Regions from separate parts of the Neorhizobium sp. DAR64860/K0K1 genome, predicted to be linked through region 1. Evidence: predicted binding sites of a transcription regulator. Region 1 holds the regulator's gene; each other region holds the start of a gene.

Region 1 (7,393 bases):
GCTTTGCGCAGGCCTATCCGATCAAGAAGTTTGCCGCGTTCGGTGCGCTTGTCATGGCGACCGCCTATTACCTGATTTCCGGGTTCGGGGTTTCCGCCGAGCGGGCCTATATCATGATGGCGGTGATGCTGGTCGCCGTGCTCGTCGATCGACCCTCCATCAGCCTTCGCAACGTCGCCCTTTCGGCAATCATCATCCTCGCCATCTCGCCGTCGGAGATTTTGGGTCCGAGTTTCCAGATGTCGTTTGCGGCAACCGCGGCACTGGTGGCAGGGTTCGCCCTCTGGACGCGATATTTCGCGAAAGGTAAGGAGGATACAAAAGGTAGCAACCGGTGGATAACGGGTGTCGCGGCGACGTTCCATTTCATTGCCGGGATCGTGGTGACGTCGCTGATCGGCAGTACTTCGACGTCGATCTATTCGATCGAGCATTTCCACCATCTGACCACCTACGGCCTCGCGGCCAATCTCGCGGCCATGCCGATCATTTCCTTCGTGGTGATGCCGGCAGGGCTTGTTGGCATGTTGCTGATGCCGTTCGGGCTGGATGCTCCCTTTCTGTTCATCATGGGCGAGGGGCTGCGGATCGTCATTCGCATTGCCGAGATCGTTGCCGCATGGGGCGGCGATATTGCCATCGGCCGGCAGAACCCTCTTTTCCTGCCGCTGGCGACGGCAGGCTTTCTGCTTCTGACGCTGCTGCGCACGCCGCTGAGGCTGACAGGCGCGCTGTTCATGGCGGTGGCTTTGCTCTTTGCGGTCCGCTCAGGCTCGGCGCCGAGGCCTGATATCGTCATATCCGAAGACGGCGCGTCAGTGGGACTGATCCAGGATGACAAGATCACCCTCAATCGAACCCGGCCGCCGGGATTTATCTACGATCAATGGCGGCGAGCGCTGGTGCTTGAGACCGGAGAACAACCGCTCGCCTTGCCGGTTCTTGCCTCTTCGGAACCAGCGCGAGGTGCCAGCCTTGCGAAAAGTGATGACAGACGACCTAGACCACATTCGCGACCGGATTTGACGCGCCGGGAAATCGAATATGTCAGGGGCTTTCTTCAAGCATTCACGCCCGGACGATTTGCCTGTCTGCCGAAAATCCTGTGCGCGGCGCAGACTGCTCAGGACATCCGGATCGTCACTGTCGAAGACAACCGATACACCGATCTTGCCTGCGATTTCGGTCGGATCATCGTCTCGCCCGGCGCACGCTTCGATACTTGCCGCTCCGGCGCCTTGCTTCTCAGCGGGCGGACGTTGCGCCGGACTGGCGCACTGGAAATCACCATTATTCCGAACGCGACAGCGCCAGACATCAAGATTACGGCGGCGATGCGAGACAGCGCACAGACCTCAAGCCGTCCGTGGACCGTCCACCGGTTCTATGACTGGCGAACGCGACAATTCGACTTTGGCATCCCGGAGGCTGTTGCTGCGCATCTCCGGGATAACAGCGTTCTTAATGATAGCGGCGAATAAGGCCGACAAGCTTGCCCTGGACCTTCACCCGGTCGGGCGGGAAGATGCGGGTCTCGTAAGCGGGGTTCGCCGCTTCCAGCGCGATCGATGCACCCTTGCGGCGGAACCGCTTCAGGGTCGCTTCTTCCTCATCGACCAGGGCAACGATGATATCGCCCGGACTTGCGGTGCTGGCATTCTTGATGATGACGGTATCACCATCGAGGATGCCGGCATCGATCATCGAATCGCCCTTCACTTCGAGCGCGTAATGATCGCCGGAACCCAGCATCTCGATCGGAACGGCGATGTCGTGGGTGTTGTTCTGGATCGCGGAGATCGGCACGCCGGCAGCGATTCGACCCATGACCGGAATGTTTGTCGAGAACGGATTGTCCGCCATGACCGGCGCCGGCTTCTGAGCGACGACCGGTTGCGTTTTGCCGAGGCTTCCCTCGATGACACTGGGAGAAAATCCCCGTCGCGGATGAAGGTTCGCCACATAGGCGTCAGGCAGCTTGATCACTTCGAGCGCGCGTGCTCTGTTCGGCAGACGGCGAATAAAGCCACGCTCCTCGAGCGCGGTGATCAGCCTATGGATGCCGGACTTCGATGCAAGGTCGAGAGCGTCCTTCATTTCGTCAAACGACGGCGGCACGCCTGATTCTTTCATCCGCTCGTGGATGAACAGAAGTAACTCCTGTTGCTTGCGTGTCAGCATGGACGGGACCCTCAGAATTGGAAACAAATGCAGAACGGACGCTATATGTTCTATCTGTGTTCCGCAAGCCCCAAATTTCTGCTCAAGAATAGTCTCATTTCAGCGTTCGATCACGTATTCAGTTCGTGCGCAGCACTTGCCGAGTTTCCCGCGATAGCCAATGTTCTGCGGAATAAGACTTTGGGGGTGTAAGTGGGTAACAAGTCAGTCGATCATTTGGTTCTGCCCGTTGCAGATCTGGCGTCAGCGCGGGGGAGGTTGACCGCTCTCGGCTTTACTGTGGCACCTGAAGGTGTTCACCCTTTCGGCACAGCCAATGCCTGCATATTCTTCGCGGATGGCTCGTACCTCGAGCCACTGGCCATTGTTAACCGTCGGCAAGCCTCGCTTGCGGCAAAACGAGGCAACGTGTTCACCGATCGCGACATCCGCTTTCGCGGCCAGCGGAAAAGGGAAGGTCTATCGGCGGTGGTCGTCGGGACGCAGGATGCATCGGCCGATCATAGCCGTTTTGTGGACGGGCACATGTCTGCGGGCGAGATGCTTCAGTTCTCCCGCCCGATGCAGTTGCCCGATGGTGGGGAGAGCGAAGTCTCATTCCGTCTGGCGTTCGCGGCAGTCCCCGAGGTCGATGACATCTTGCTGTTTTCCTGCCAGCGCATGGCCGCATTACCGGCAGATCGCGGTGGTCTTGATGAGCACGCAAACGCCGTTACAGGCCTTCGAGAGATCGTCTTTTCTGCAGATGACCCGCTGGAGTTTCTGCCGCTTTTCGAAACCGTGTTCGAGACTCAGCCCGAGCAAGGGAAAGACGGTCTGCGGATCGAAGCTGCCAATGCCAGCATCCGCATTCAATCCAACGACACGTTCAGCGACGAGTTCCGGTCTTCGATGAAGCCCTTGTTATCGTCGCGCCTCGCTGCGCGCGGGATCATCTTTAAGACCACCGATCTCGCCGTGACAGAGATCACCCTTGCTGCTAATGACGTCGCATTCATCCGCAGGGATGGCCGCGTGATCGTGTCGGCAGCCCCGGGGCAAGGTGTGGTTTTCGGTTTCGAGGAATAGTGAAATGACAGTCTCCGCCAATTCTGAAGTGTCCGTGGGCGAGGGGAGTTCGAAAGTCGTTTTTTCCAACACGGCAAAGCTCTCGCTGATTGCCGGTCCCTGTCAGATGGAAAGCCGTGATCACGCCTTCATGATCGCGGGTACGCTTGTCGAACTCTGCAAGAAGCTCGGCATCGGCCTCGTCTACAAATCCTCCTTCGACAAGGCCAACCGCACGTCGATCTCCGGCAAGCGCGGCATCGGCTTGGACAACGCGATGGCAATCTTTGCCGATCTCAAGAAGGAATACGGCTTTCCGGTTCTGACCGACATCCACACGGAAGAGCAGTGCGGCCTCGTGGCCAATACGATCGATATCCTGCAGATCCCCGCCTTCCTGTCGCGCCAGACCGACTTGCTCGTCGCGGCCGCAAAGACGGGTTGCGCCATCAACGTGAAGAAGGGCCAGTTCCTGGCGCCCTGGGACATGAAGAACGTTCAGGCGAAGTTCCTCGAAAGCGGCAATCCGAATGTGATGCTGTGCGAGCGCGGCGCCTCGTTCGGCTATAATACGCTTGTCTCCGACATGCGTTCGCTGCCGATCATGGCGTCTCTCGGAAGCCCTGTCATCTTCGATGCGACCCATTCCGTTCAGCAGCCGGGCGGCCAGGGCGGTTCTTCCGGCGGCCAGCGCGAATTTGTCGAAACGCTGGCGCGGGCAGCCGTCGCCGTCGGCGTTGCTGGCGTCTTTATCGAGACCCACGAAGACCCTGACAACGCACCGTCCGACGGTCCGAATATGGTCCACCTGAAGGACATGCCGCGGCTTCTGGAAAAGCTGCTGGCCTTCGACGCCATCGCAAAAGGCTGACGGCGTCGAAAAACCGCCGAATTGACTGGATTGTAATCCGCGTGTCATCGACGATCGCACAATGTCGATGACACGCCTGTTCGCTGAGCCTGCGAATTCAGGCTCGCACATCAACCGAGGAGAGACCCTTGACCGCCATTACCGACATCATCGCTCGCGAAATTCTGGACAGCCGTGGCAACCCGACCGTCGAGGTGGATGTTTATCTGGAAGACGGCTCGATGGGCCGCGCCGCCGTTCCGTCGGGCGCCTCCACGGGCGCGCATGAAGCCGTCGAACTTCGCGATGGTGGCAAGCGCTATGGTGGCAAGGGCGTCGAAAAGGCTGTCGAAGCCGTCAACACCGAGATCTTCGACGCGATCGGCGGCTTCGATGCCGAAAGCCAGATCCACATCGACAAGACCCTGATCGCGCTCGACGGCACCCCGAACAAATCGCGCCTGGGTGCAAACGCCATTCTCGGCGTTTCGCTTGCCGTTGCCAAGGCCGCCGCCGAATTGTCCGGCCTGCCGCTCTATCGCTATATCGGCGGCGCCTCCGCCCATCTTCTGCCGGTCCCGATGATGAACATCATCAATGGCGGCGCTCACGCCGACAACCCGATCGATTTCCAGGAATTCATGATCATGCCCGTCGGCGCTGAGACGCTGAAGGATGCCGTGCGCATGGGTGCAGAAATCTTTCACGTCCTCAAGAAGGAACTGGCAGCGCAGGGCCACAACACCAATGTCGGCGACGAAGGCGGTTTCGCGCCGGGCCTGAAGAGCGCGCCGGAAGCCCTCGACTTCATCATGAAGTCGGTCGAAAAGGCCGGCTACCGGCCGGGCGATGACGTCCACCTGGCGCTTGATTGCGCAGCCACCGAGTTCTTCAAGAACGGCAAGTACGAGCTGGAAGGCGAAGGCCGTTCGCTCGAGCCGGAAGCAATGGCCGATTACCTGGCAGAACTTGCCGGCAAGTACCCGATCATCTCGATCGAAGACGGCATGTCGGAAGACGACTGGACCGGCTGGAAGTATCTGACTGACAAGATTGGCTCCAAGGTGCAACTGGTCGGCGACGACCTGTTCGTGACCAACTCGGCCCGTCTGCGCGATGGTATCCGCCAGGGCACAGCCAACTCGATCCTCGTCAAGGTCAACCAGATCGGATCGCTCACCGAGACGCTCGATGCTGTCGAAACAGCGCATAAGGCGAGCTACACGGCCGTCATGTCCCACCGTTCGGGTGAGACGGAAGACTCGACGATTGCGGATCTCGCCGTCGCCACCAACTGCGGACAGATCAAGACCGGTTCGCTGTCGCGCTCTGATCGTCTGGCCAAGTACAACCAGCTGATCCGTATCGAGGAAATGCTTGGGCCGCAGGCCGCCTACGCGGGCCGCTCGATCCTCAAGGCCTGATCATTCCGGTCGACTGAGGCAGACTATCCGAGAGCCCGCGCCATCTGCGCGGGCTTTTGCGTTTTACAATTCGTGATCGCACCGTACCAAAAACCGATAGGTCAGCATTGTTGACCTGTCGGAACTTATGTAAACCAAAGCCAAGAATATTGAAATAAAAGGAAACGCCCGTGCTTGATTGGGACCATATTTTCGCGACACGCTCCAGCCGCATGAAAGCCTCCGAAATTCGCGAACTGCTGAAGCTTCTGGAGCAGCCGGATATCATTTCGTTCGCCGGCGGCATTCCGGATCCGGCATTGTTTCCGGCCGAGGAATTCCAGAAGGCCTATGCGGATATCTTCTCAGGCGCTCAGGTGAACTCCGCGCTGCAGTATTCCGTCAGCGAAGGCTACAAGCCGTTGCGCGACTGGATCGTGGCCGATGTCGCCAAGATCGGTATCGACTGTACCGCCGACAACGTCTTCATCACGTCAGGCTCCCAGCAGGCGCTCGATTACCTCGGCAAACTGTTTCTGTCGCCGAACGATACGGCGCTCGTCACGTGGCCGACCTATCTCGGTGCGCTCTCCGCGTTCAATGCCTATGAGCCGACCTACGATCAGCTCTCGGTCAACGGCAACCGCACGCCGGAAGCCTATCGCGAGACGGCGTCGAAAGCCGGTGGCTCGGTGAAGTTTGCCTATCTGTCCGCCGACTTCTCCAATCCGACCGGCGAGACGATCGATCTCGCAGGCCGCGAAAAGCTTCTGGCACTGGCAGACGAACTCGATATCGCGATTCTCGAAGATGCCGCATACCAGAACCTGCGCTTCGATGGCGAACCGGTTTCGCCGATCCTCGCGCTCGATATTGCCCGCAGCGGCGGTATCGAAAAGACCCGCACGATCTACAGCGGCAGCTTTTCCAAGACGCTGGCACCAGGCCTGCGCGTCGGCTTCGTCATCGGAGCGATGCCGGTCATCCGCAAACTAGTGTTGTTGAAACAGGCGGCCGACCTGCATTCGTCGACGATCAACCAGATCGCCGTCGAGCATGTCGCTTCGCGCGGTTTCGATGAACAGGTTGCCAAGATCAAGCGGGTCTATAGCGGCCGCCGCGATTCCATGCTGGCGGCACTTGCGAAATACATGCCGAAGGGAACGAAATGGACAAAGCCCGAAGGCGGCATGTTCGTATGGCTGACGCTGCCTGAGGGCACGGATGGTGCGGAGCTTCTGGCGAAATCGCTGGCAACCGAAAAGGTCGCCTTCGTGCCCGGCAAGGCGTTCTACGCCGACGGCAGCAATGCCAACACGCTGCGCATCAGCTTCTCCTGCGCCAACGACGAGATGATCGACGAGGGTATCAAGCGGCTCGGAAGACTGATCGGCAATGCCGAGACCCGCGAGCACGAAGCGCTCCCGATCATCTGAATATCGGTGTACTGAGAAAGGCGAACCAGCGATGGCTCGCCTTTCTCACATACTGTTGGCGACCTGTTCACCTGCAGGTGACGCTCGGCTTGGGGCGCCGCCTATCGTGCCGACGCGGCCTTCTCCGAGGCGCCCAGCACGTCCGACCGTAAACGACGCCAATCAAATCACCAGGCGGTGACGTTGATCAGGGGTTGCGCCACGGGACGCCGTCGGGCAGTTTTGCGCCCGGTATATGAGGAGGAGTTTGCATTGGCGCGTCCCTACAGCATCTATGACGTTTTCACCGACGCTAAGCTTTCCGGCAACCCGCTTGCGGTCATCTTCGATGCAGATGGTCTCGACGATGGCGCGATGCAGGCCATTGCCAAGGAAATGAACCTCTCGGAGACGGTGTTCGTCCAGTCGTCGACAAACACCACCCATTCGGCAAAGCTGCGAATCTTCACACCGGGCCGGGAGCTTCCGTTCGCGGG
Region 2 (7,393 bases), 1.2 Mb from region 1:
ACCATCATCGACCCTGATAGCCACATCGAGCGCGTCCTCGACCTCGGCTTCGTCGGCGAGGTGGTCGAAGTCGACCGGACGCTGCTCGACCTGCTCGCCAAGTCCGAGATGATCCCGGTCATCGCCCCCGTGGCACCCGGCCGCGACGGCGCGACCTACAACATCAATGCCGATACGTTCGCGGGCGCCATTGCCGGCGCGCTGCACGCCACCCGCCTCTTGTTCCTCACGGACGTTCCAGGCGTGCTCGACCGCGACAAGAACCTGATTAAGGAACTGACCGTCGCGCAGGCACAGGCGCTGATCAAGGACGGCACGATCTCCGGCGGTATGATCCCCAAGGTCGAAACCTGCATCGAGGCGATCCGCGCGGGCGTGCAGGGCGTCGTCATCCTCAATGGCAAGACCGCACATTCGGTTCTGCTCGAGATCTTCACCGAACACGGTGCGGGCACGCTGATCGTTCCCTGATGAGCAGCAAGAACTCGGCCTTCAGGACATCAGAAGGCCGAGGATGCCGCAGACGATCAGCAGGCAGCCCGACAGTTCCATGCGGTTCAGCCGTTCGTGGAACAGGAAATACGACGATGCGAAGGTGAAGATCAGTTCGATCTGGCCGAGCGCCTTCACATAGGCCACCTGCTGCAGCGTCATCGCCGTGAACCAGCAGGCGGAGCCGACAACGCCAGCGAGCCCCACAAGCGCCGAGGAGCGCCAGGTGCGCGCGACCTGGACGATCTCTCGCTTGTCCTTCCACAACATCCAGATCAGCATGAAAACGGTCTGGAATATCGTGACGCATGTCAGCGTGACGGCGGCCTGCATGATCGAATTGGGTCCGTTGAGCGACAGCGACGCGGATCGGAAGGAAATCGAGGCGATGGCGAAGAGGCCGCCCGAGGCCATGCCGATCAGCGCGATCCTGCCGACCATGGCGGTGCCGAGATTGCGCCACGAGAGCGGTAGATTGGCCATCGAGATCAGCATCACCCCGATCACCCCGACGATGATCGCCACTATGCCGCCGGTGGTCAGTTTGTCGCCCAGAATGATAAAGCCGAAAATCGCCGCCTGCACCGGCTCGGTCTTCGAATAGGCGGTGCCGACCGCGAAATTCCTTAGCGAAAACAGATAGACCAGAAGCATGGTCGCGAATATCTGCGCAAGCCCGCCGAGCACGACCCAGAAGACGAACTCAAGATCCGGGCTGGGCAATGCATAGCCCACACCGAAATGCAGAACGAGCACGTAGATGACGGCGAGCGGAAATCCGTAGCCGAAGCGCACGAAGCTTGCGCCGCGGGTTCCGAGCGAGCCTTGCAGATGCTTCTGAAGCGCTGACCGCAAATTCTGACAAAAAGCGGCAGCGATGGTGATGGGGATCCAAAGTTCCATCCCAAGGCGGTATCACGCAGGGTCACGACCGGCCAAGGTCGGCGCGGCGTGTAAATGTTCGTAGGGGCGGATTTTCTTCCCCGTTCAAACGCTGGCATAACACGGCTATGGACAAGACGCCGAAGACTGCCCCCGACGCCGCCGATTTCGCAAACATCCGTGACTGGGTTTTCGATCTCGACAACACGCTCTACCCGCATCACGTCAATCTGTTTTCGCAGATCGACAAGAACATGACGGCCTATGTGCAGGAATTGCTGCAACTGGAGCATGACGAGGCCAAGCGGCTGCAGAAGCAGTATTATCACGAGCATGGCACGACGCTGCAGGGCCTGATGCTGAACCACGGTATCGATCCGGACGGGTTTCTCGAACAGGCGCATGCGATCGACTACTCGGCGCTGTTGCCGCATCCGGAACTGGGCGCGGCAATCCGGGCGCTTCCCGGCCGCAAGTTCATCTTTACCAATGGCAGCGTGCCGCATGCGCAGGCGGCTGCCCGCGCTCTCGGCATTCTCGACGATTTCGACGACATCTTCGATATCGTCGCCGCCGGTTACCTGCCCAAGCCCGCCGGCGAGACCTACGATAAGTTTGCGGCCCTCCACACGGTCGATACGAAGAATGCCGTGATGTTCGAGGACTTGCCCCGCAACCTCGTCGCGCCGAAAGCGCTCGGCATGCGCACGGTGCTGCTGGTGCCGCGCAACCTCGATACTGTCGTCATTGAGCGCTGGGAAAAGTTTTCCGACGAGGACGATCACATCGATTACGTCACCGACGATCTCACCGCATTCCTGTCAGGCCTCAAATTCGCGTAGGCCGCGCCTTACCAAAAGTTCATCTACATTACAGATGTTTAAGTGGTTTTGACCAGTTGCCGATCCTATCTTCAGGCTATCGAAGCAACCGGAAAGGACCACTCGATGATCGCGAAGAAGATAGTTTTGGCAAGCCTGAGCGCTGCTCTTATCGCTGGCGCAGCCATCCCCGCCTTCGCTGCACCAGGCCCTGACGGACCACGCCACCATGAAGGTCGGCGCGGAGGCCCTGACGGCGGCCCGCATGGCGGTCCACGCGCTGCGATGATGCAGGATGTAATGTTCGTTCGCCTTCTCAAGCAGGCGGATACGAACAAGGACGGCAAGATTTCCAAGGAAGAGCTGACCGCTCGCCAGGAAGCGCTTTTCGCCGAGATCGACCTCAACAAGGACGGGTCCATAACCCGCGGTGAAATGGTTGATTTCCGTGACAACAAGATGGCCGAGTTCCGCAAGAACAACCCGCCGCCGACGCCTGAAGAGGCTGAGGACGAAGGCCCGGATGCAGACGGCCCGATGGCAGAAGGACCCGAGGGTGAAGGCCCTAAGGCTGAGGGCCCTAAGGCTGACGGACCACGTGCCGACCGCGAACAGGCCCGTGACCGCCACCACGACCGGCATGAGCGCCGGGAAGCTCGCCGCGATCGCGGTCCGAGGGGTGGACCTGGCGACGGTATGATGGGCCCCGGCATGTTCCGCATGATCGACGAGAACCGCGATCGCAAGATCAGCAAGGAAGAAGCCGCTGCTGCCACCGAAAAGCTGTTCGCCCGCATGGACACGAACAAGGACGGACAGATCACGATCGACGACCTGCCGGACCGCCCCCTCTAGTTCTACGCCCCCCTGAACTAGACCGGTAGTCGTCTGATGGACCCGCCTTCCCTTCCGGGAGGCGGGTCCAGTCGTATCAACTGTCAGAAACGTGTCAGAGCCGCGCCTCAACGGCCGATACCTCAGGGATAGACGGCTGAGCGCCTCTCTGAAGGCATGCGAGCGAGCCCGCAACGGCTGCGCGCCGCAAGGCATCTGCAAAGCCTATCCCCTGATCGAGACTTGCAGCCAGATAGCCGCAGAACGTATCGCCGGCGCCCACCGTGTCCACAGGCTCGATCTTCAGGCCCTTGGCCGACAGGATTTCACCATCAAGCATGGCAACGACACCTTCGCTACCGAGCGTGACCACGAACGTCTGGCCGGTCTCACTGTGAAGGCGGCGCAAAACTTCTTCGCGCGCTTGGGCGTCGCTGATCGTGCAACCTGCGAGAAGGTCGAATTCGGTCTCGTTGGCGACGACGATATCGGCGAGGCCGGATAGTCGAACCGCATCGGCCGTCAGCGGCGCAGTGTTGATCATCGTCCGGATGCCCTTCGCCTTTGCTGCACGGAGTGCGGCCTCGACGGCTGCCGGCGGGATCTCGAGCTGCAGCATCAACGTGTCGGATGGAGACATGGCCTCCACCGCGCCCTGCGCCTGCGCCTCGCCGATCGTGCCATTGGCACCGGGCACGACGGCGATCATGTTCTCGCCGCTGTCATCGCCCACCAGGATCAGCGCTGTGCCGGTCGAGGTACTCGTCGTCGTGACTGCTGAAAGATCGGTTCCGGATGCCTGGAGCAAAGCCAGCGCCGGGTCTGCAAAACCGTCGTTTCCGACAGCGCCGACCATGCGCACGTCGCTGCCTGAGCGGCGGGCGGCCAGTGCCTGGTTCGCACCCTTGCCGCCGGAGGCCGTCGCAAAGGTTGACCCCACAACCGTTTCGCCCGGCCCCGGCAACCGCTCCGTCGTTGCGATGAGATCCATGTTGATGGAGCCGAAGACGGTAATCATGCTGTGCCTGTCTGTTTTGTGAAATGCGGGCTGACACTGCCCGAGAGGATCAGTCCTCGTCAACTACCCTCAAGCGCAGCGAACCGGTGCGGCTCTCGACTGCGCCGGATGCCGGAACTGCGGGGGTTGGTCCAGCGTGGGGTATCGGGGCGGCCACTGGTGCTTCCAGTTCGAGCGCTTCGATCCGTGCGCCGCGCCGGCCGAGCTTCTCTGTTGACGTCACGATCTGTTCGACATCCTTCTGGGCTGCGAAAAAATGCGATTGCAGCTTGCGGGTCCGCTCGTCGAGGCGACCGAGATCCTCCATCAGCAAGGCCACCTCGCCCTGGATCAGATGCGCCTGTTCGCGCATGCGCTGGTCTTTCAGCACGGCCTGGATGACCTGGATCGACAGCATCAGCAGCGACGGCGAGACGATGACGATCCTCGCGCGCTGCGCCTTCTGGATCACGCTCTCGAAATGCTCGTGGATCTCGGCAAAGATCGATTCGGACGGCACGAACAGAAAAGCGGTGTCCTGCGTTTCTCCGGCGATCAGGTATTTCTCCGAGACATCACGGATGTGGACTTCCATGTCGCGACGGAATTGCTGGGATGCGGCCCGTCGCGCTTCGGGTGCAGCCGATTCGCGAAAGGCATTCCATGCCTCCAGCGGAAATTTCGCGTCGATGACCAAAGGTGGCAAGCCGTTCGGCATGCGGATCACGCAATCCGGTCTCGACCCGTTCGACAGGGTCTTCTGGAATTCGAAGGCACCCATCGGCAGGCCGTCGGAAACGATCGCTTCCATCCGACCCTGACCGAAGGCGCCGCGCGTCTGCTTGTTGGAGAGGATCGCCTGCAATCCGACGACATCCTTGGCAAGGCTCTGAATGTTGTTCTGCGCAGCATCGATGACGGCCAGGCGCTCCTGCAACTGGCGCAGGTTGTCATGGGTGGATCTGGTCTGCTCGGTGATGGTTGCGCCGATCCGGTGGGTCATGCCATCAAGCCGCTGGCCGACGACCTGGCTGAGTTCGACCTGACGTGCCGCGAGCGTTTCGCCCATCGCCGAAAGCCTGCCCTGCATTTCCCCCTGCATCCGCATCAGTTCGCCCATACGGGCCTCTGCGTCTTCCGCCTGACGGCTATTCCCTCCGGAAAGGCGCATGAGAAACAACATGAGAAGCATGCCGAAGATGCACGAAGCAGCCATCAGCACCAGTGGGTGCTGGCTCTCCAGAAAACGGGAAATCTCGGTGAACAGGTCATTCATGGCGGCAAGCTAGCAGAAAACCGCGGATTGGAAAGATCAAAACGGGAACATTGATCGAAAACGGCGATCCGGGGCTGTTCCATCGGCGAAAAAGATAGGTTATGGGATCGCCATGACGATCAAGCCGCTTATCATTCTCCCAGATCCGCTCCTGCGTCAGGTGTCCAAGCCTTTCGAACGGGTGGACGACGCACTTTTGAAGCTCGCGGACGACATGCTGGAAACCATGTACGACGCTCCGGGCATCGGCCTTGCCGGGATCCAGATCGGCGTTGCCCGCCGCATTCTCGTGGTCGACGTGTCGCGCGAGGAAGACGAGAAGAACCCGATCGTCGTGATCAATCCGGAGATTATCCGCTCATCGGACGAGCGATCGGTGTATGAGGAAGGCTGCCTTTCCATCCCGGAATACTATGCCGAGGTGGAGCGCCCGGCCTCCGTGACGGTCAAGCATATCGGTCGCGACGGCAAGGAACACGTGATCGAGGCCGATGGCCTGCTCGCCACCTGCCTTCAGCACGAGATCGACCATCTGGACGGCGTGCTGTTCATCGACCATATATCGCGGCTGAAGCGCGAAATGGTGGTCAAGAGGTTCACCAAGGCTGCCAAGGCAAAGGCGGTCTAGCGATCGCTTGCAGGCACTCTCGGTTTGAAGGCGCGTTCCTTGCGGGCGCGAAAAGGTCCATGTCTCTTCGCATCATCTTCATGGGCACACCGGAATTTTCCGTGCCGACACTGCAGAACTTGAAGCAGGCCGGTCACGAGATCGTCGCGGTCTATAGCCAGCCGCCGCGTCCCGGCGGGCGCCGCGGGCTCGATCTCGTCAAGTCGCCAGTGCATCAGGCGGCGGAACTGCTCGGCATTCCGGTGCTGACACCGCTCAATTTCAAAAGCGAGGAAGACCGCGAGACCTTCAGGTCCTTCAAGGCAGATGTCGCCGTCGTCGTCGCCTATGGCCTGCTTCTGCCTGAGGCGATCCTCACAGGCACGCGGCTCGGCTGCTACAACGGCCATGCTTCGCTGCTGCCGCGCTGGCGCGGAGCTGCCCCGATCCAGCGCGCCATCATGGCTGGCGATGCAAAGACCGGCATGATGGTGATGCAGATGGAAAAGGGCCTCGATACCGGCCCGGTCGCGCTTACCCGGGAAGTCGAGATCGGCGAGGCCATGACCGCAGGCGAGTTGCATGACCGGCTGATGCTGACGGGCGCCCGCGCCATGGTCGAGGCGATGGAGAAGCTCGAAGCCGGCGACCTGCCGCTGACACCGCAGTCTGCTGACGGCGTGCTCTACGCGTCGAAGATCGACAAGGTCGAAACTCGCATCGATTTCTCGAGACCGGCGCGCGACGTTCACAACCATATCCGCGGGCTCTCTCCGTTTCCGGGCGCCTGGTTCGAGGCCGAGATCAACGGAAAGCCGGAACGGATCAAGGTTCTCTCGTCCGCAATGGGCTCCGGGCAGGGAGACGCCGGCACGGTGCTGGACGACCACCTGACGATCGCCTGCGGTGATGGCACCGTTTGCCTGACGCGGCTGCAGAAGGCCGGCGGCAAGGCGCTGGATGCGGCCGATTTCCTGCGTGGCACGGCGATCACGGCCGGAATGCGGGTGGCCTGATGCCGCGTTACAAGATGATCGTCGAATATGACGGCACGTCCTATGTGGGCTGGCAGATGCAGGACAACGGTCATTCGGTGCAGGCCGCGCTGCAGAAAGCGATCCTGAAGCTGACCGGCGAGACCGTATCGGTCCGTGGCGCAGGGCGCACCGATTCAGGCGTACATGCCTGGGGCCAGACGGTTCATACGGATCTTTCCCGCGAGTGGGTGCCGTACAAGCTGCGCAACGCCGTCAACGCCTATCTGATGACGGCATCGGAAAAGGTTTCGGTCATCGATGTCAGCCTCGTCGACGAGACCTTCGATGCGCGGTTCTCGGCCACCAAGCGGCATTACCTCTACCGCATCCTCAACCGCCCTTCTCCCTTGGCGCTCGAGGCGAACCGGGCGTGGTGGGTGTCAAAACCTCTCGACCACGAGGCGATGCATGCCGCAGCCCAGATGCTGGTCGGGCATCACGATTTTA
Region 3 (7,393 bases), 1.1 Mb from region 1:
TCGCCCACGTGATGCGCGGATGGAGCGATGTGCCGGGTGAAAAGGCCGAGCATCGGGAAATGGTCGGGGATGTCTATATCCGCAATGTCGTCTCGGATATCCGCAACTGGGGCGGTGGGATCGAGCCGGACGGCAATTCGATCTTCATCTTCGAGGTCGCCGGGCTCTGCATCGGGCATCTCGGCCATCTGCATTTCGAACTCAACGAGCAGCAGTACACGCAGATCGGCCGGCTCGATATTCTGATGGTGCCTGTTGATGGCGGTTTGACGATGGGGGCGGACAGTATGAGCCGCGTCGTTCAGCGGCTGCGGTCGTCACTGATCCTGCCGATGCACCGTTTCGGGCCGCCGCTCGAGCGGTTCCTGTCGATGTTCGACGGCAAGTTCGAGATCGCCTACGCGCCGAGCGAGACGATCACCGTGTCGATGCGCAGCCTTCCGAAGGAGCCGACGATCATGGTGCCGCAAGGGCTGTGACAGGGGCTGTTCAAGCCCCTGTCGGTCTTTTGATCAGGCGTGACGCGTGAAGGTCAGGCGCTTGTTGACGCCGACTTCCGGCATCTTCTCGTCATTCAGGTTCGCCTTGGCGATTTCCCAGCCGAACTTGAGCGTGCTGTCGGTCGACGCCCAGATTTCCGCATCATCGACACGGAAGGCCAGCATGGTGAGATGGGGATCGGACTTACCGTGTTCGTACCAGGCAGCCGTCACGGCGCTCCAGTATTCATCGATCTTGGCCTCGTCCTTGCGGACTTCCAGGATGCCCGACAGGCAGGCGTGGTAATCGTGATCCTTGCCGACCACGTTGAAGTGGGCGCGGGAGGCTGTGCCGAGCGCCTTCACCAGATCCGTATCGGTCCTGGTATAAAACCAGATCGTGTTGGCCTCGGAATCGACATTCGGCGCCATCGGCTGAAAATGCATGTGCGCACCTTCGATGCCGAGCATGCCCGCATGGATTCCGTTGATTTCGTCCCACATCTGACGTTCGGGGGCTTCGCGTGCTTCGGTAAGGCTCGCCATCTATAATTCTCCTTCTTTGTCGTGCGGTTGAAGAACGGAGGCGGGGCGGGGTTTGTTCCTCATCCGAAAGGCTCTTGAACGGCCTCCGCTTCGAAACTATAAGGCGGCACAATTCCAGATAATGATGCAGACAGGGGTGCCATGGCTGGCCATTCACAGTTCAAGAACATCATGCACCGCAAGGGCAAGCAGGACGGTATCCGTTCCAAGATGTTCTCCAAGCTTGCACGCGAAATCACCGTTGCGGCAAAATCCGGTCTACCCGACCCGGATATGAACGCGGCGCTGCGCCTTGCCGTTCAAAACGCCAAGGCTCAGTCGATGCCGAAGGACAATATCGACCGGGCCATCAAGAAGGCTTCGGGCGCCGACGCCGAGAACTACGACGCGGTGCGTTACGAGGGCTACGGTCCCGGCGGCACAGCCGTGATCGTCGAAGCGCTGACCGATAACCGCAATCGTACCGCCTCCAACGTTCGCTCGATCTTTACCAAGGCCGGCGGCGCTCTTGGCGAAACCGGTTCGGTGTCCTTCTCCTTCGACCATGTCGGCGAGATCACCTACAAGGCGTCGGTCGGAGATGCGGATACGGTCATGGAGGCTGCGATCGAAGCGGGTGCCGACGATGTGATTTCCGACGAGGAAGGCCACACGATCATCTGCGGGTTTGAGGCGCTCGGTGAAGTCTCAAAGGCGCTCGACGCCACGCTCGGTGGTGCCGAGACCGTCAAGTCGATCTGGAAGCCGCAGAACACGATCGAAGTCGACGAGGAACGTGCGCTGTCGCTGATGAAGCTGATCGGCAATCTCGAAGACGACGACGACGTGCAGAACGTCTATTCGAACTTCGAAGTCTCGGATGAGGTCATGGCCAAGCTGTCGGCCTGATCGCCTCTAGTCCTGAAATGAAGCGGGCCGGTCGTTGAGACCGGCCCGAATTCGTTTACGCAGCTCGCTGCAGCTGGCTATCCATCAGCGACAGCTGCGAAAACAATTCCACCGAGCGGAGACGCTTGTCGATATCGTGGATCGGCATCGAGATGATGAGCTCGTCGGCCTGGGTTTCGGCCAGGAACTCACCGAGCTTGCGTTCGATGGTTCGTGGCGAGCCGACCGCTGCGTAGCGCAACGTGTGCTCCACATTCATCTTCTCCATCGGCGTCCAGAAACCGTCCATCGTATCGAGCGGTTTCGGGAAAAGGCCGCGGACGTTCTTGCGCAGGTTGACAAACTGCTGCTGCGACGAGGTGAAGAGCCTGTTTGCTTCCTCATCCGTATCTGCTGCCACACCCATGACACCGGCCATCACATACGGTTTGTCGAGATCCGCCGAGGGCTGGAAGCGATCGCGGTAGATGGCGATCGCGTCGAGCAGCATATCTGGCGCAAAATGCGAGGCAAACGCGTAGGGGAGACCCAAAGCGGCCGCCACGTGGGCGCTGTAGGTCGAGGAGCCGAGCAGCCAGATCGGCACATTCGCCTCGGTTCCCGGCACGGCAAGGATTGCCTGGTTCGGGACGGGCGTTCCAAGCAGATGCTTGAGCTCGACGATATCCTGCGGGAAGTTTTCTGCGCCCGCATCGAGATTGCGTCTCAGCGCATTTGCCGTGCGCATGTCGGTTCCGGGCGCTCGGCCGAGGCCGAGATCGACACGGCCGGGGAGCAGCGCTTCTAGCGTGCCGAACTGTTCGGCAATCACAAGAGGAGAGTGGTTTGGCAGCATGATGCCGCCGGAGCCAACCCGGATGGTTTTGGTCGCGGCGCCGACATGGGCGATGACGAGCGCGGTGGCCGCGCTGGCAATGCCCGGCATGCCATGGTGTTCGGCAAGCCAGAGGCGGTTATAGCCATGCTGTTCGGCCTTGATCGCAAGCCTGCGGGACTGGTCGAGAGCCTGGCTGACGGAATACCCTTCGCCGATCAGCGAAAGGTCGAGAATGGAAAACGGGATCATCGGCATATCCTGAAATGGATAGGAAAACGTGTTCTCCCTATCTAGGCAGCCGGTCTTGCAAATACGACCCCGCCGGCGATGAAAGTCGCTAGGCGGGGTCGGTGGAGGTCCGACAGTGAGGTCGCTGCCTCAGGTCTTGATCAGGCGCAGGAAGGGCTTGCGACCTCCCGACGACGGGGGCGATCCTTCAGGCGGAAAGACTGGCGGCGCCGGCAAAATGGTCACGTCGGAGTAGCGTGCGGCAGCGCGATCGATCTCGCCGATGCTGCGGTTCAGGCTGTCGAGAACAAGCGGCGTGGTCAGGATTTCGGGGGCCTGGGCATCCTTTGCCTTGGCCATTTCGTCGAGTTCGCCACGGATAGCCTCGGCCTCGGCCGCCTGATTATCGGCGGATTCGGTCAGTTCCTCGACATTTTGGGCCAATGCATCGACGTAAAGGCCGATCGCACGCAGTTCGCGCTCGATCTCTTCGGTCTTGGCGCGGATTGCGCTCATGCCTGTAGCACTGGACGTGCCGGCCGACAGTTCCATCGTCTCGATCAGCTTCAACGCGGCAGCAACCGCTTCGCGCGGTCGGCGCATGTCGAGCTTGGTGTTGTGGGCGATCGTGCCGACATGACGGGTGATTGCCTGACGCTGCTTGGCGCTTCTCTCATGCGCGCTGGTCTTTGACTTCGCGCGGGTAATCCTGTCTGCCTGATCCTGGCGGGCCTGAGCCTGGCTGCGCAGGATGGCGGCCATGGCTTCGGTGTCGGCCCGCATCGTCTCGACACTCGAAACGACGGTGCCGATGGTCCGGTCGATTGTTGCGAGTCCACGATTGAAATCGCGGCGCATGCCCTCGAAACGCAGGGGCATGGGTTCATCAAGTGTGGTGCGGATATCACCGCTTGCAAAGCGGCGCAGACCGCCGTCCAGGATGTCGGCGGTTCTGCGAAGATCGCGCAGCTCGGTCTCATTCCGATCATAGTCCCGTATCATTCGGGCGCCTCCTCGTGATTCTTAAGAAACCCTTTGTGACGAACCAACGCCATTAGGAAAAGGTTGTTGCGGTTGGATCACCACTTCTGCCCAAAACGATGCGGTTATGGTTAACAAAATATGAACGCTTCCGACGGCTTCGGTCCGCATGTTGGCCTGCAGAGTCACTCCGCGTTTCGGCCTTGGCGCAGGATTCCCGGCGTGACACAACAGTTGCCATGACAAAACCGATTCGCATCATCGGCATCGATCCGGGGCTTCGCCGCACAGGGTGGGGTGTTATCGAGACACTGGGAAACTCGTTGCGCTTTGTGGCATCGGGGACGGTCGTGTCCGACGGTGACATCGACCTTGCCTCGCGCCTCTGCCAGCTGCACGATGGTCTGGCCGAAGTTGTGCATACCTACACGCCAGACGAGGCGGCGGTCGAGCAGACGTTCGTCAACAAGGATGCGGTGGCGACGTTGAAGCTTGGTCAGGCGCGTGGCGTCGTGATGCTGGTGCCGGCGCGTGCCGGGTTGCCTGTTTCCGAATATGCGCCAAACGCGGTCAAGAAAGCGGTCATCGGCGTTGGCCATGGCGAGAAGCAGCAGATCCACATGATGGTGAAGATCCTGATGCCGAAGGCGGAGTTCAAGGGTAACGATGCCGCCGACGCGCTGGCGATCGCCATCTGCCACGCCCATAACCGCGTTGCAAACCGCATGCGCCAAGCTTTGGCCGGCTGAAGCATCAGCCTCCTCTGTTCTTGACTTGTTCTGCCGCCCTCAGTAGGTATTTCGGCAGAGGCCGTACGCTCGCATCGGCTTCTGACGCGCGATGCAGCGCGCTATCGTGCCTGTTTCCCGATGCTCGGCATCATGATTTCCGGAACCCATTCTCCTTCATCCTCAGCGGCGGACCTAAAACATGATCGGCAAGCTCAAAGGCACTATCGACGAGATCGGCGAGGACTACGCGCTCGTTGACGTGCACGGCGTCTGCTACGAAGCCTTCTGTTCGGCCCGCACGCTGGCCCGCCTCAATGTGGGCGAAGCGGCAGTGCTGTTTATCGAGACCTATGTGCGCGAGGACCAGTTGAAACTGTTCGGCTTCCTGTCGGCACTGGAGCGCGAGTGGTTCAACCTCCTGCAGAGCGTGCAGGGCGTCGGCGCCAAGGTGGCGCTGGCCTTGCTTTCAACGCTGACACCGGGCGAACTGGCCAATGCGATTGCGCTGCAGGACAAGACCGCAGTTTCGCGGGCACCCGGCGTCGGCCCCAAGGTCGCCGTCCGCATTGTCACCGAACTCAAGAACAAGGCGCCCGCCTTTGCCGGCGAGGCATCCGCAAATATCGGCTTCAAGCAGGAACTGGGCGAGGGCGTGGCGTCTGCGCCCGTCAGCGATGCGGTCTCGGCGCTCACCAATCTTGGCTATTCCCGAGACCAGGCGGCCAATGCCGTCGCCGCAGCTTTGAAGGCAGCCGGTGAGGATGCCGACAGCGCCAAGCTGATCCGGCTGGGTCTGAAGGAACTGGCGAGGTCGTGATATCCGGGGTAAGCACTGGGATATCGATCGGGCCAGACGATTACGGGAAGTAACAGATTGGGTGCGTTCACGACCATGGCTCTTGAAGGTCAGATCACGATAGCGATCAAGGATCGCGACGTGGCGAGAGTTGCTGCTCCACATGGCCGGTGCCACTGCTCCATGACATCAGACACAAAGGCCGCATCCTGCGCGCCCGAGATGGAAATTCTTGCATGACCGACGAAAACCGCCTCATCTCGCCGGAAAAACGGGGCGAAGATTTCGATACGGCGCTGCGCCCGCAGTCGCTCGACGAGTTTACCGGGCAGGCAGAGGCTCGCGCCAACCTCAAGATCTTCATCGAGGCCGCCAAGAACCGGGGCGAGGCCCTGGATCACGTGCTGTTCGTCGGCCCGCCGGGTCTCGGCAAGACCACGCTTGCGCAGATCATGGCCAAGGAACTGGGCGTCAATTTCCGCTCGACCTCCGGTCCTGTGATTGCAAAGGCCGGCGATCTGGCGGCGCTTCTGACCAATCTCGAAGACCGAGACGTGCTGTTCATCGATGAAATCCACCGTCTCAACCCGGCGGTCGAGGAAATCCTCTATCCAGCGATGGAAGATTTTCAGCTCGATCTGATCATCGGCGAAGGGCCATCGGCACGGTCGGTGAAGATCGACCTGTCGAAATTCACGCTGGTTGCTGCCACCACCCGTATCGGGCTGTTGACGACGCCGCTGCGCGACCGGTTCGGCATTCCCGTGCGCTTGTCGTTCTACACGGTCGAGGAACTGGAAGGTATCGTCCGGCGTGGTGCGCGCCTGATGAACCTGCCGATGACCGATGGCGGCGCGCGCGAGATCGCACGGCGCGCCCGTGGCACGCCGCGTATCGCCGGACGGCTGTTGCGCCGTGTCCGCGATTTTGCCGAAGTGGCGCGTGCGGAAGCCGTGACCAAGGAGATCGCCGACGAGGCGCTGATCCGCCTCAATGTCGACCACGCCGGTTTCGACCAGCTCGACAAGCGCTATCTCAACATGATCGCCGTCAACTTCGGCGGCGGGCCCGTGGGTATCGAGACGATCGCGGCGGGACTTTCGGAGCCGCGCGACGCGATCGAGGACATTATCGAGCCCTACATGATCCAGCAGGGCTTTATCCAGCGCACGCCGCGGGGCAGGGTGCTGACGGCAGTCGCCTGGAAGCATCTCGGCCTGCAGCCGCCCAAGGATATGGACGCGGCCCAGTTCAGGATCAGTTTCGACGATGAGTAAAAGCGACGAACCCCAGGATTTGCGCATCCGGATGAAGTTCAAGCCGAAGCGCATTTTTCAGATGCGCATCGCGGGGCTTGGTTTCCGCGATGGCCATGTGCTGGTGCACCGCGCCGTGCATGAGACGTTCTGGACCTTTCCCGGCGGACGCGCGGAAGTGGGCGAAACCTCCGAGGAAACCCTGAAACGCGAGATGGTCGAGGAACTCGGGGTCGAGGTGAAGGTCGGACGGCTGCTGTGGGCGGTCGAGAACTTCTTCCGCTACGAAGACCGCGACTGGCACGAACTCGGCTTCTACTACCTGATGGAGCTGCCGGAGAGCTTTCCGTTTCATCCGACCGATATCGTCCACCGGATCGTCGACACGCACGAACTCGAGTTCAAGTGGGTGAAGGCGACGAGAGATTCGCTGAAGGCGCTGGATATCCCACCGTATTTCATCGCCGACGAAATCGAAGATCTGCCCACGAGCCCGAAACACGTGGTCTGGCGCGATGGCGATCTCGATCTGAAAGACTGATGTTGGAACATCCTTTGCTCGCTTGAGTTTTTTCAGGAGTAGAAGGAGATGATCCATGCAGAAGATCAGCGTCGGAAACGAAGTCGAATGGAAATGGGGAAAGTCGAAGGCCGAAGGTAAGGTCGCCGAG
Region 4 (7,393 bases), 1.3 Mb from region 1:
AAAGGCTATCGCATCCTCGCCCTTCGCCACCGCACGAAACTGGGCGAGATCGATCTCATCGCCCGCAAGCGCGATCTCGTGGTCTTTGTCGAGGTGAAGGCTAGACGATCCGAGATGCAGGCGCTCGACGCCGTCTCCTTCGCATCTCAGAAACGGATCCGGGCCGCGAGCGATCTCTGGCTGCAGAAACGCAAGGACGTATCCGGGTTATCGCAGCGATACGACATCATCGCCGTCCTGCCGGGAAGGTTTCCGCGCCATTTCCAGGATGCGTTCTAGGCCTCTGGCAGCGCAGGCCCCATCGTCGGTCCTGCTGATTATCCGGGCCAAGGTTGCCTTTCGGGGTTCGTCGTCCTACATCAGGCGGGCCAATCCTAGGGGGCTGAAGTCATGGCGAAAATTCGCAAGGTCGCATTTCAGATGGACCACATTTCCGGCATCAACATTGCCGGCGATTCCACATTCGCCATGGCGCTCGAAGCGCAATCGCGCGGTTACGAGCTGTTCCACTATACGCCCGACCGCCTGACGATGCGCGACGGACGCATCTTTGCAGCTCTCGAGCCGCTGCAGGTGCGCGACATCAAGGGCGATCACTTTACCCTTGGGGAAAAGCAGCCGACCGATCTGTCGACGATGGATGTCGTGCAGCTTCGCCAGGATCCGCCCTTCGACATGGGCTACATTACATCCACCCATCTTCTGGAGCGCATCCATCCGAAGACGCTCGTGGTCAATGACCCGGCCTGGGTGCGCAACTCGCCGGAAAAGATCTTCGTTACCGAGTTCGCCGACCTGATGCCGCCGACACTGATCTCCCGCGACCCGGCGGAGATCGCCAAGTTCCGCCATGAGCTCGGCGACATCATCCTGAAGCCGCTTTACGGCAATGGCGGTGCCGGCGTGTTTCATTCCGCCCGCGATGATCGCAACTTTACCTCGCTTCTGGAAATGTTCGGCCAGATGTATCGCGGCGAACCCTATATCGCGCAGGCCTACCTTCCGGCAGTGCGCAAGGGCGACAAACGCATTCTTCTCGTTGACGGCGAACCGGTCGGCGCGATCAACCGCGTGCCCTCGGAAACCGACAGCCGCTCCAACATGCATGTCGGCGGCCGTGCCGAGGCGACCGATATCACGCCGCGCGAAAAGGAAATCTGCGCCCGTATCGGGCCGGCTCTGCGCGAGCGCGGCTTCATCTTTGTCGGCATCGACGTGATCGGCGATTACATGACCGAGATCAACGTCACATCTCCGACGGGCATCCGCGAAGTGAAGAAGTTCGGCGGTGCTGACGTCGCGAGCCTCATGTGGGATGCAATCGACGCCAAGCAGAACTGATAACCGTTCACATCTGTTCTCGTTATGCAACCTGATGCACGCTGTCTTCGTCTCATGCGCGAAATTGTTCACTGCCTGTTCTTGAAATTCGCCAGCAATCGTGCAAGCTTTCAACCTGTAGCACGGTAGGCGGGAATATCCCCACCTTAGCTTGCGCATGTGGGCGGGTCGGAATGGTCGCGCGTATCAGAACGGTAGCATTTCAGGGCATTGAAGGCATTCCGGTCGATGTGCAGGTCATGATCGGCCCTGGCAAGCTCGGCATGCATATCGTCGGGCTGCCGGACAAGGCAGTGGCCGAAAGCCGCGAGCGGGTGCAGGCAGCCTTGCACGCCTCCGGCCTCGCCATGCCGCCCAAGAAGGTCACGGTCAATCTCGCCCCGGCGGACCTGCCCAAGGAAGGCAGCCATTTCGACCTCGCGATCGCATTGGGCCTGATGGCGGCGCTCGGTGCCGTGCCCGCCGATATGCTCGCCGATTATGTCGTGATCGGCGAATTGAATCTCGATGGAACGCTTGCAGCCGTCGCCGGTGCGCTTCCGGCAGCCATCAGCGCCAACGCAATCGGAAAGGGGCTGATCTGCCCGGCAGAGAGTGGCGCGGAAGCGGCCTGGGCAGGCCCCGGCGTCGATATCTTGGCCCCCCGCAGCCTGATCGCGCTTGCCAACCATTTCCGCGGCACGCAGGTCATGTCGCGCCCTCAACCGGCCGTGCGCGCACCGCCCGCCAATCTGCCTGACCTTGTCGATATCAAGGGCCAGGAAAGCGCCAAACGCGCGCTCGAAGTCGCGGCTGCCGGCGGCCATAACCTCTTGATGGTCGGTCCGCCCGGTTCGGGAAAATCGATGCTCGCCGCCCGGCTTCCATCGATATTGCCGCCGCTATCGGCCACCGAACTGCTCGAAGTCTCGATGATCCACTCCATCGCCGGCCAGCTTTCGGGCGGAAAGCTGTCGGATCGGCGGCCCTATCGCATGCCTCACCATTCCGCCACGATGGCGGCACTGGTCGGCGGCGGTCTGCGCGCGAGGCCCGGAGAAGCCTCACTCGCGCATCACGGCATCCTCTTTCTCGACGAGTTTCCGGAATTCTCGCCCCAGGTTCTCGATGCGCTTCGCCAGCCGCTGGAGACTGGCGAATGCGTCATCGCCCGGGCCAACCACCGGGTCTCCTATCCGGCCAGCATCCAGCTTGTCGCTGCGATGAACCCGTGCCGCTGCGGTATGGCGGGCCAACCGGGGCATAGCTGCGCCCGAGGTCCGCGCTGCGCTTCGGATTATCAGGCGCGTATCTCCGGCCCGCTCATGGACCGCATCGATATCCGTATCGATGTGCCTGCTGTCTCGGCAAGCGATCTAATCCGCCCGGCGCCAGCAGAGCAGAGTGCCGGTGTGGCAAGGCGGGTGGCGGCCGCTCGCGACAGGCAGAGAGAGCGTTTTGAAGGCGAGGGCCAGTACACGGTTCTCACCAACGCGCGGTGTTCCACCGCCATGATCGAGAAATTCGCCGAGCTCGATCCGGGCGGGCTGCAATTGTTGCGCGACGCGGCAGAAAAGCTCAAATTCTCCGCCCGCGGCTATCATCGGGTCTTGCGGGTGGCGCGGACGCTGGCCGATCTCGACGAGAAGGACGGTATCGGCAGAATTCACCTCGCCGAGGCGATCTCGTATCGGATGGCCGGGGAGCGGCCCACCGTATCCGCATGATTGACCTTAGACGTCACGGGGTTCTGACGAACTTCAGACGCCGGTGGATCCGAACCCGCCGGCGCCGCGTGCCGTCGAACTTGCCTCGGTCACTTCGACGATCTGCGCCTGGGTCACGGGCGCGACTACCATCTGCGCAATCCGCATGCCGCGGGTAATGACGAAATCCTCGTCGCCCAGATTGATCAGCAAAACCTTCACTTCGCCCCGGTAATCGCTGTCGATCGTGCCGGGCGTGTTGAGGCAGGTGATGCCGTTCTTAAACGCCAGCCCCGAACGCGGGCGGATCTGGACCTCGAACCCGGAGGGGATCTCGAACACGAGGCCGGTCGGCACAAGGGCGCGCTTGCCGGGTGCGATCGTCAACGGCTCGCCATCGGTCACGGCGGCGCGCAGGTCCATGCCGGCAGCACCTGATGTCTCGTAGGCGGGCAGATCCAGGTTCTGCCCGTGCGGCAGACGCAGGACATTGAGGGCGGGTGAGGAGGGGGCTTGAATGGTCATTGCTCATTACTTTGCGCCGCAGCGCGGCAGGTCAATTGCAATGGCGGGCTTTAGTCGCTAGATACCGCGGCAATTCACAGGATATAAAAGATGGCCGAAACCATTGCAGAGGCGGTCTCCCGCCGCCGCACATTCGCGATTATTGCGCATCCGGACGCGGGCAAGACAACGCTGACGGAAAAGCTGCTTCTGTTCGGGGGCGCCATCCAGCTCGCCGGTGAGGTCAAGGCCAAGAAGGATCGCATCCAGACGCGGTCCGACTGGATGAAGATCGAACGCGAACGCGGCATCTCGGTCGTGACGTCGGTGATGACGTTCGAATATGCCGACAAGGTCTTCAACATTCTCGATACGCCCGGCCACGAAGACTTCGCGGACGATACCTATCGCACGCTGACGGCTGTGGATGCGGCGATCATGGTCATCGATGCCGCCAAGGGCATCGAGCCGCGGACGCTGAAGCTGTTTGAAGTCTGCCGCATGCGCGACATTCCGATCATCACCTTCATCAACAAGATGGACCGCGAAAGCCGCGACATTTTCGAGGTTCTCGACGAGGTCGAGGAAAAGCTGGCGCTGGATACGGCCCCCATCACCTGGCCGATCGGTCGTTCCAAGAGCTTCTGCGGAACCTACCACCTGGCCGATAACCGGGTGCGTGGTCCAGACAGCGAGGACGCGATCTCGGTCAACGGACCGCAGGCCGTCGCCGACCGCCTGCCGGAAAACGAACGCGCGGCCTTCGTCGAGGAAGTCGAACTGGCGCGGGAAGCCTGCCGCCCGTTTGACAGAAAGGCCTTTCTCGAGGGTCACCTGACGCCGGTCTTCTTCGGCTCGGCGCTGCGCAATCTCGGCGTCCGGGATCTGATCACGGCACTGGCCGATTTTGCTCCGCCGCCGCGTGACCAGGTCGCCGATATCCGCACCGTGCATGCAAGCGAAGACAAGATGACGGCCTTCGTCTTCAAGATCCAGGCCAACATGGATCCGAACCACCGCGACCGTATCGCCTTTGCGCGCATCTGCTCAGGCAAGCTGGAGCGTGGCATGAAGGCAAGGCTTGCCCGCACCGGCAAGCAGATGGGCCTCACGGCGCCGCAGTTCTTCTTCGCCTCTCAGCGTCACATCGCCGATACCGCCTTTGCCGGTGATGTCGTCGGCATCCCCAACCACGGCACGCTTCGTATCGGCGACACGCTGACGGAAGGCGAAAATCTCGTCTTCCAGGGCGTCCCGAACTTCTCGCCGGAAATCCTTCGCCGCGTCCGTCTGGAAGATGCGATGAAGGCGAAGAAGCTGAAGGAAGCCCTGCAGCAGATGGCGGAAGAGGGCGTCGTGCAGCTGTTTTCGCCGGAAGACGGTTCGCCCGCCATCGTCGGCGTCGTCGGCGCGCTGCAGCTCGACGTTCTCAAAGAGCGGCTGTTGGGGGAATATACGCTGCCGGTCTCGTTCGAAATGTCCCGCTTCTCGGTATGCCGCTGGATCTCGTCGGATCAGCCGGCGGAGCTTGAGAAGTTTCTCACCGTCAAGCGCGGCGATATCGCCCGCGATCTCGACGGCGATCCGGTTTTCCTGGCGCAGGACTCGTTTTCGCTGCGCTACGAGTCCGAACGCTTCCCGGCGATCAAGATGGTCGCCATCAAGGAATATCACGTCGCCAAGGCGGCGTGATTTCAATCGAGCGATAGCTCCGACCTGCCGCTGGTGAGGTCGGAGATCAGCCTTGAAATGACGTCCTGCTCGGCTTCCGGTATCTGGATTCGCAGCTCGGCACCTGTCTCTGTGAACGCTTCCTCGGTGATCTTCACATCCTCGATCGACTGCAGCCTGGCCTTCGTTCTTGCGAGGTCGGAAAACTCGATGCTGACGGCACCCTGCACCGAAGGCTTGAATTCGATGAGCGGGCCCGCTCTCAGGCAGGCGGCAGCCGTGCCGCCATAGGCGCGCACCAGACCACCGCTACCGAGCAGAATGCCGCCAAACCAGCGGGTCACGATGACGACAGCCTTGTCCAGCGACTGGCCGTCCATGGCGGCAAGGATCGGCTTGCCCGCCGTCCCGCTCGGCTCGCCGTCATCGGAAAAGCGATAGGCTGATCCAATCCGCCAGGCCCAGCAGTTGTGAGTGGCATCGGCAACGCTATGCCCAGCAATGGCGTCTTTCGCTTCCCCCTCGCTCGCGACGGGCAGCGCGATCGCCAGAAAACGGCTTTTCTTGATGACCTGCTCGAATGTGGCCGGCTGTTCTAGCTGAAACATGGTCTCAGCATTATCGCTGCCGCATCCCGAAGGGAAGTGTGGCGCACGCTCAACCGAAATCGACGGCCGTCGTGTTCGATCCGCAGACCAGCACGCAGATGCGCTCACCCGGTTGTGGACGGTATTTGCCCGAAAGTATCGCCGCAAACGCTGCCGCACCACCCGGCTCGGTCACCAGCCGTGCGCCGGACCAGAGCGCCTTCTGGGCGTTCAGAATGTCCTCGTCGGTCACGAGGACCGGCGGCTCGATGAATGCCTGTGCCACCGGGAACATCAGCTGCCCCACCTGCCTTGGCGCAAGCGAGTCGGCCGCGATACCGCCGGCCGGCGCATCCACGGGGCGGCCTGCCTTGAAGGCGTCGTAAAGCGTTGGCGCGCGGTCGGATTCCACGGCGACGATCTTGACCCGGCCACGCATCCAGGATGCGATACCGCCGATCAGCCCGCCGCCGCCGACGGCGACCAGCAACGTCGTAATATGCGGCAGGTCTTCTTCGATTTCCTTGCCGAGCGTGCCTTGTCCCGCCAGCGTTTCCTGCTGGTCGAACGCATGCACTGCCATCGCCCCGGTCTGCACGACATACTTCTCGCTTGCGGCCAGCGCATCCGCATAGCGGTCGCCGCCGATTACAAGCTCTGCGCCGTAGGAGCGGATGAGATCTATCTTTGCCTTGGAGGCGACGCTTGGCACGAAGATATGCGCGGGAACACCGAGTTTGCGGGCCGCGTAGGCAACGGCTGCACCGTGATTGCCGCCCGATGCTGCTACCACGCCTGCCGCCTGCACCTCCCGGCCAAGAAGATTGGTGAAAGCGCCGCGGACCTTGAACGAACCGGAATGCTGCAACTGCTCGAGCTTGAGATCGACTTGGCATGGTTCGGCCCCGAAATCCTGCATGTCTACCCGCATCGTCGGGGTGCGGCGGATATGCGGACGGATCAGGGTTTCGGCTTCGGCAATATGTTCTGCTGTGACTGCGACCGGCATGAAGACCTCGAAATGAATTGGCATCAATCCGCAGGTCGCGAAATGATGAAAAGGCAATGGGATCTATTCAGCGCATTGGCGGCGGCCGGTCAATCCGCCTCGCTCGAGGTAAGTTGAAGCCGCCCGGCATTGCGGGGCGGCTCCAGCGGATACTCAGTCCTCGATAAGGTCCTTGAGGAAGTCGTCGCACCAGCGATTGATGTCGTAGGTCAGCAGGTGGTCCATCATCATCTGCCAGCGCTGCTTGCGCTCGTCGAGCGGCATGCTGAGCCCACGCGCGATGGCATGCGCCGTTCCCTCGATGTCGTAAGGGTTGACCAGAAGCGCGCCGCGCAGCTCGCGGGCCGCTCCGGCAAAGCGTGAAAGCACCAGCACGCCCGGATCTTCCGGATCCTGCGCCGCCACATATTCCTTGGCGACAAGGTTCATCCCGTCGCGCAGCGGCGTCACGAGGCCGATCTTCGCCAGCCGGTAGAGCCCGGCAAGAACCGGGCGCGGTACCGATCTGTTGATGTAGCGGATTGGCACCCAGTCCACTGTGCCGATCGCCCCGTTCACGCGGCCAGCCTGTTCGGCGACCATGCGCTGCATCTGCT

The links. The regulator LexA, encoded in region 1, represses DNA repair genes until DNA is damaged. The targets are predictions, from matches to a motif close to TGTTCNNNNTGTGTTCNG.
Region 2: def (peptide deformylase) is a predicted target of LexA. The motif match lies at 5,335-5,352, and genes of this name have one in related genera.
Region 3: ruvC (crossover junction endodeoxyribonuclease RuvC) is a predicted target of LexA. The motif match lies at 4,070-4,087, and genes of this name have one in related genera.
Region 4: ACQY1J_RS19260 (YifB family Mg chelatase-like AAA ATPase) is a predicted target of LexA. The motif match lies at 1,407-1,424, and genes of this name have one in related genera.

The regions. Positions count from the first base shown of each region.
Region 1 covers NZ_CP191459.1:1,755,996-1,763,388, reverse strand. Annotated here, with positions in the region: gene ACQY1J_RS13145 (ComEC/Rec2 family competence protein) at 1-1,481, shown strand, start outside; gene lexA (transcriptional repressor LexA) at 1,462-2,181, opposite strand; gene ACQY1J_RS13135 (VOC family protein) at 2,374-3,249, shown strand; gene kdsA (3-deoxy-8-phosphooctulonate synthase) at 3,254-4,099, shown strand; gene eno (phosphopyruvate hydratase) at 4,228-5,502, shown strand; gene ACQY1J_RS13120 (PLP-dependent aminotransferase family protein) at 5,673-6,917, shown strand; gene ACQY1J_RS13115 (PhzF family phenazine biosynthesis protein) at 7,170-7,393, shown strand, end outside.
Region 2 covers NZ_CP191459.1:2,953,029-2,960,421, forward strand. Annotated here, with positions in the region: gene argB (acetylglutamate kinase) at 1-471, shown strand, start outside; gene ACQY1J_RS18830 (DMT family transporter) at 493-1,395, opposite strand; gene ACQY1J_RS18835 (pyrimidine 5'-nucleotidase) at 1,503-2,216, shown strand; gene ACQY1J_RS18840 (EF-hand domain-containing protein) at 2,322-3,050, shown strand; gene ACQY1J_RS18845 (ribokinase) at 3,145-4,047, opposite strand; gene ACQY1J_RS18850 (DNA recombination protein RmuC) at 4,097-5,209, opposite strand; gene def (peptide deformylase) at 5,415-5,930, shown strand; gene fmt (methionyl-tRNA formyltransferase) at 5,990-6,925, shown strand; gene truA (tRNA pseudouridine(38-40) synthase TruA) at 6,925-7,393, shown strand, end outside.
Region 3 covers NZ_CP191459.1:694,837-702,229, forward strand. Annotated here, with positions in the region: gene ACQY1J_RS07895 (MBL fold metallo-hydrolase) at 1-479, shown strand, start outside; gene ACQY1J_RS07900 (pyridoxamine 5'-phosphate oxidase family protein) at 513-1,025, opposite strand; gene ACQY1J_RS07905 (YebC/PmpR family DNA-binding transcriptional regulator) at 1,167-1,913, shown strand; gene ACQY1J_RS07910 (LLM class flavin-dependent oxidoreductase) at 1,969-2,979, opposite strand; gene ACQY1J_RS07915 (hypothetical protein) at 3,109-3,960, opposite strand; gene ruvC (crossover junction endodeoxyribonuclease RuvC) at 4,179-4,688, shown strand; gene ruvA (Holliday junction branch migration protein RuvA) at 4,870-5,487, shown strand; gene ruvB (Holliday junction branch migration DNA helicase RuvB) at 5,703-6,743, shown strand; gene ACQY1J_RS07935 (NUDIX hydrolase) at 6,775-7,263, shown strand; gene ACQY1J_RS07940 (DUF2945 domain-containing protein) at 7,319-7,393, shown strand, end outside.
Region 4 covers NZ_CP191459.1:3,033,350-3,040,742, reverse strand. Annotated here, with positions in the region: gene ACQY1J_RS19270 (YraN family protein) at 1-279, shown strand, start outside; gene gshB (glutathione synthase) at 391-1,341, shown strand; gene ACQY1J_RS19260 (YifB family Mg chelatase-like AAA ATPase) at 1,515-3,047, shown strand; gene dut (dUTP diphosphatase) at 3,081-3,551, opposite strand; gene ACQY1J_RS19250 (peptide chain release factor 3) at 3,642-5,222, shown strand; gene ACQY1J_RS19245 (IMPACT family protein) at 5,225-5,809, opposite strand; gene ACQY1J_RS19240 (threonine/serine dehydratase) at 5,859-6,797, opposite strand; gene otsA (alpha,alpha-trehalose-phosphate synthase (UDP-forming)) at 6,951-7,393, opposite strand, start outside.